Pelobacter seleniigenes DSM 18267: one gene and its partner. The protein of the gene in region 1 interacts with the protein of each later gene in a pairwise test. Links are inferred from orthologs where the notes say so. Each region holds a gene or a part of one and is shown in the gene's direction. Other genes may lie near its edges.

Region 1 (2,854 bases):
ATCTGGTTGACTCACTATCACGAGTGATCGCATTACTGCGCCACCAGGAATCCAAACCATGACCATTAACGACCTGCAGAACAAGATTATTGCCGATTTTGAGGAGTTGGAAGACAGTTTCACCAAGTTCGCCTACCTGACCGAGTTGGCAACCACCCTGCCCAGGCTGACCGAGAAACAGAAATCGACTGCCAACCTGGTCGCCGGCTGCCAGTCCCAAGCCTGGCTGGAGATGCATTGCCGCGATGGCAAAATCGAGCTGCAAGGGGACAGTGACACCTTAATCGTCCGCGGCATTCTGGCCATCATTGCCACGGTCTATTCCGGCCGCCGCCCGGAGGAAATCGTTACCGCCGACTTCTACCTGTTACAAAAGGCAGGGATCACGGATGTGTTGTCCACGGACCGGGCCAACGGTATTGCCGCCATCCTGGCAAAAATCCGTTCTTATGCAGCGGCCTGTCTCGGTTCTGTTTAAGTGATTCGGGGTTGCTCTCGGGCGACCCGTCATATTTCATACCCAGGGCGGCCCAGCCATCAAGCCGGTCTCCCGACCGGCTGAAACGCTTTTCCGGTTGCTTGCCACTGACCGTTTGGCACGGCTTTATTTTCTTCCTCAAGGGATTGAATTCCTGCGGCCTATCGTTTAAAACCTTACCATTCTGACATCAGTAGTTTCTCAATCCGAAATTTAAACCTGATAAATACCGGTCGTCCCGCCCGTGCTGCGGGACATCATCAGACAGGAATCATGTTATGACCACAATAGGAACCCCTTTCTCGTCCACAGCCACCCGCGTGCTGCTCTGCGGTGCGGGCGAACTCGGCAAGGAAGTTGCCATTGAACTGCAACGCCTCGGCTGCGAGGTGATCGCCGTCGATCGTTATGAACATGCTCCGGCCATGCAGGTTGCGGACCGTTCCCATGTCATCTCGATGCTGGATGGAGCGGCCTTGCGAGCGGTTATCGAGCAGGAACAGCCACACTATATCGTCCCGGAAATTGAAGCCATTGCCACCGACACCCTGGCCGAACTGGAGCAGGAAGGATTTAACGTGGTCCCCACCGCCCGGGCTACTCAGTTGACCATGAACCGCGAGGGAATCCGCCGTCTGGCGGCAGAAACCCTGGGCCTGCCGACCTCCAACTATCGCTTTGCCGCAAGTCGGGACGAATATCGCGCAGCAGTCGCTGCAATCGGCCTGCCCTGCCTGGTCAAACCGATCATGAGCTCTTCGGGTAAAGGGCAAAGTCTGGTCAAAACCAGGGAAGCGATTGAAGCGGCCTGGGATTATGCCCAGGAAGGCGGCCGCGCCGGAAAAGGCAAGGTTATCGTGGAAGGATTTGTCGATTTCGATTTTGAAATCACCCTGCTGACCATCCGCCACAATGATGCCACCGGGCAAATCACCACCAGTTTTTGTGCTCCCATCGGTCACCGTCAGGAAGACGGTGATTACCAGGAATCCTGGCAGCCGCAAGCCATGAGCCCCCTGGCCCTGGAGCGTGCCCAGGGCATTGCCAAAGCGGTCACGGACGAACTGGGCGGACGCGGGCTGTTTGGAGTGGAACTGTTTATCAAAGGAGATGCGGTCATCTTCAGTGAAGTCTCCCCCCGACCGCACGATACCGGGTTAGTCACCCTGATCTCCCAGGATCTGTCCGAATTCGCGTTGCATGTTCGCGCCATCCTCGGCCTGCCGATCCCTAATATCGTGCAGAACGGACCATCAGCTTCAGCGGTATTGCTGGCTTCAGGACATTCCACCCGAATGCAATACGGCAACCTGCAAGCCGCATTAAACCGACCAGACACCCAACTGCGCCTGTTCGGCAAGCCTGAAATCGCCGGGAAGCGCCGCCTTGGAGTCGCGCTGGCACGAGCGGAGAACGTCGCCAAAGCACGCCAGACCGCTAATGCCGTCATTACAGATATTCAGGTGACACTCTAGCCATCATGGCTGACAGTTAAAAAAGAGAAGACCTGCCCCTTGCAAACATGGGTTATGCTGGAGTCGTTGAAACAACCGGCACAGAGCCATAACCAAGGAGACAGGTCATGACAAAGTCTATCACTTATGTTGGTTTCGATGTTCATAAAAACTCGATCGATGTCGCGTTAGCCGATGCTGGCCGCGAGAGTGAGATCCGCTATTACGGCACCATTAACGGAGATCTTGCCTCACTGGACAAGGTGATCCGTAAACTGGTCTCACGGGGAACCAGACCCTCCTTTGTTTACGAGGCCGGACCCTGTGGCTATGAAATCTATCGGCATCTGACACAGCAAGGATACGATTGCAAGGTGGTTGCCCCATCGCTGATTCCGCGAAAAAGCGGCGACCGCATCAAGAATGATCGCCGCGACGCTGAGATGCTGGCGCGGCTGCATCGTGCTGGAGAACTGACTCCGGTCTATGTCCCTTGTCTCGAAGATGAGGCGATGCGCGACTTGTGCAGAGCCCGCATCGACAGCAAAAGTGCTGAACGCAAAGCGCGCCAACAACTGGGGGCCTTTCTCCTGCGCAGCGGGTTCCGCTACAGCGGGAAAACACCCTGGAGCAAGGCTCACTGGAACTGGATCTCTTGCATCAAGATGCCGCATCCGGCCCAGCAGATCACCTTGCAGGAATATATTGATGCCATACGTTCCTGCACAGAACGAGTTGAACGCATGACTGAACAGATTCGCCAACTTGCCGAGCCGTGGCGCATGAATCCTGTCGTCGAGGCGATTCAGGCCCTGCGAGGCGTCTCCCTGATTGTTGCGACAACAACGGTTGCCGAATTGGGAGACCTGACCCGCTTTGATCATCCTCGACAGCTCATGGCGTACCTGGGATTGGTTCCCTC
Region 2 (2,899 bases), on another replicon or contig:
GCCGACCTCAATCAGGAGGGCAGCAGTGACGTCCTGATCGTTGGCAGGGGTGGCGGCTCGCGGGAAGATTTGTGGGCTTTTAACGAAGAAGTTGTCGCCCGCGCCTTAGCTGCTTCGAAAATTCCGGTGATCTCTGCGGTCGGTCATGAGGTGGATTTTTCCATCGCCGACATGGTGGCGGACCTGCGTGCACCGACGCCGAGCGCTGCGGCGGAGCTGGTCGTGCAGAATCGACTCGAACTCGAGCGTCATCTCGACCAGTTAACCATGCGCCTGGCAGGGCAGATGAAATCCCGAATCGCTTTGCTGGAGAGCCGCTTGAGCGGTCTCAAAAAACGCTTGCGGGCGCCGCTGGATTTATTGCGTATGCAAGCGCTCAGACAAAAGCAGGCCTCAGAACGCCTGGTTCAGGCCATGGAGCGGAAGCTGCTGCTGCATGATAATGAACTTTCTTCTTTGTGTGCAAAATTGAACGCACTGTCGCCCTTGGCTGTGCTTGGGCGCGGCTATGCCATTGTGCGTCATCCCCGCACCGATTCGATTGTCGTCAATGCCGCTCAGGTTACGGCCGGGGACTCGTTGCAGATCATGCTGGCGCAGGGGCGGATCGAGGCACAGGTCACAGCGACCGCTGACCAGGAGGAAGAATAAATATTATCTTAATGACTTGACGGCGGCGGTAACTGCTGTCGATAATCACATCATTTAAAGTTAAGGATAAAAACAATATGGCGACTACCAAAAGCTTCGAAAGTTCATTGCGTAAGCTTGAAGACTCCGTCGAACAACTGGAATCAGGGGAGCTTTCCCTGGATCAGGCGCTGAAAGTCTTTTCCAACGGTGTCAAGCAGGCCGAATCCTGCCGGCAAGCGCTGCGGGATGTGGAACTCAAAGTTGAAAAACTGCTTAAGCAGGAAGATGGTAGCTGGGACCGGGAAGCCTTTGATGATGCCTGAGACATGGACTCTTAAAACCTATCTTGAAGAGCGCAATCGCCTGATCGAATCGGCGTTGGATCGTTACCTGCCCGGCACCGATATGCTGCCGGCGAGTCTTCATGAAGCCATGCGCTACTCGGTTTTTGCCGGCGGGAAGAGAATTCGACCGGTTTTATTACTGGCCGCCTGCGAAGCGGTCGGAGGGACTATCGAACCGGCCCTGCCGGCGGCCTGTGCCATTGAGATGATCCATTGCTACTCGCTGATCCACGACGACCTGCCTGCCATGGACGACGATGACCTGCGACGCGGCAAACCGACCAACCACAAGGTGTTCGGGGAAGCGAAGGCGATTCTGGCGGGGGACGGACTGTTGACCGAGGCCTTTATCTTGCTCTCCAATCCTGAACTGCAGGTGGGAATCCGATCGGAGGACAGGCTGGAAATTATCCATCTGCTGGCCAAAAGCTCCGGCTCACGTGGCATGGTTGGCGGCCAGGTGGTGGACATGGATTCGGAAAGCAGACAGATTGACCTGCCGACCCTGGAATATATTCACACCCATAAAACAGGAGCGCTGATCCTGGCGGCCATTGACATGGGGGCTGTTCTTGGTGGAGCATCAAAAGAGCAGCGGAATGCACTGAGGGCTTATGGCGAAGCAGCCGGACTGGCCTTCCAGGTGGCAGATGATATTCTTGATATCGTTGCCGACCAGGAATCCCTTGGTAAGGATGTCGGCAGTGATGTCCAGCGCGGAAAAGCCACCTATCCGGCATTACTCGGGTTGACCGGCGCGCGGGAACGGGCGATTGAGTTGCGGGAGATGGCTCTGGCCGCGTTACAGCCCTTTGGAGACAGGGCGCGGCCGTTGCGGGAGATTGCTGCTTATATTGTGGATCGCACCTCCTGAGCCACGGGCTGTTAACCGGCAAAAACGTGGGCGCGGATGTCTTTCGTCGGGTTTTGTGATCAGCCCGGCACTGAGTACGGAACGGACTTGTTCGATGTTGCGTGGTGGCCGCGCCGCTGCAGGATGTCAGGTTCTCCCTGGCGCTTACCCGGATGGCGGGAATGTTATTGATGGTGATTCTTATTTCTGGAGATAAATATTGTGGATAGCCTCCTTGCACAGATCAAATCGCCGGCCGATCTGAAGCGGCTTGAGAAGAAACAACTTCCGCAGCTGGCAGAGGAGCTTCGCGAGCGGATTGTTGCTACTGTTGCGACCAACGGCGGTCATCTGGGCAGCTCTCTCGGTGTTGTTGAACTGACCATCGCATTGCATCGCGTCTTTGATTCACCACAGGATAAAATCGTCTGGGATGTCGGCCATCAGGCTTATGCGCATAAATTATTGACCGGGCGCCAGGAACAATTCCCGACTTTACGGCAGCTTGATGGGCTTAGCGGCTTCCCCAAACGTAATGAAAGCGAACATGACTGCTTCGATGTCGGCCATTCCAGTACTTCGATTTCTGCTGCGCTTGGCATGGCTGCCGCCCGGGATATTCAGGGCCGGGATAATAAGGTCGTCGCCGTCATCGGTGATGGCTCCCTGACTGCGGGCATGGCCTTTGAAGCTCTTAACCATGCAGGGGGACTAAAGGAAAAGCTGGTCGTCATTCTCAATGACAACGAAATGTCCATCTCGCGTAATGTCGGTGCTTTGTCCTCGTTCCTCAGCCGGAAAATGACGTCGGATGCGTTCCTGCGTTTTAAGAAGGAAACGGAGCAACTCCTCGGATATGTCCCGCGGATCGGCCGTGATCTGGTGAATATCGCCAAGCGCGCGGAAGAGTCCCTGAAAGGGTTCATGACCCCGGGGATGCTGTTTGAAGGATTCGGGTTTGATTATTTCGGCCCGCTTGACGGGCACAATATCGAAGAATTGGCAGAAACCTTGCGCAATGTCGCGCAGATCAAAGGGCCGGTGTTATTGCATGTCCTGACCAAAAAAG

Evidence for each region. The genes of interacting proteins can lie anywhere in the genome.
Region 2: the proteins of purT (region 1) and N909_RS0121970 interact in binary tests that used the Escherichia coli proteins (3 or more experiments, as listed by UniProt). The link is inferred for Pelobacter seleniigenes DSM 18267 from one-to-one orthologs.

What each region holds. Positions count from the first base shown.
Region 1 is NZ_JOMG01000002.1:515,981-518,834, forward strand. It holds purT (formate-dependent phosphoribosylglycinamide formyltransferase), read left to right. Parts: upstream 1-756; coding sequence 757-1,953; downstream 1,954-2,854. Other genes in the region: N909_RS0104995 (aminotransferase class V-fold PLP-dependent enzyme), read left to right, coding at 1-62; N909_RS0105000 (SufE family protein), read left to right, coding at 59-478; N909_RS0105010 (IS110 family RNA-guided transposase), read left to right, coding at 2,061-2,854. UniProt on the Escherichia coli protein: Involved in the de novo purine biosynthesis. Catalyzes the transfer of formate to 5-phospho-ribosyl-glycinamide (GAR), producing 5-phospho-ribosyl-N-formylglycinamide (FGAR). Formate is provided by PurU via hydrolysis of 10-formyl-tetrahydrofolate.
Region 2 is NZ_JOMG01000005.1:142,273-145,171, forward strand. It holds N909_RS0121970 (farnesyl diphosphate synthase), read left to right. Parts: upstream 1-948; coding sequence 949-1,851; downstream 1,852-2,899. Other genes in the region: xseA (exodeoxyribonuclease VII large subunit), read left to right, coding at 1-651; xseB (exodeoxyribonuclease VII small subunit), read left to right, coding at 729-956; dxs (1-deoxy-D-xylulose-5-phosphate synthase), read left to right, coding at 2,053-2,899.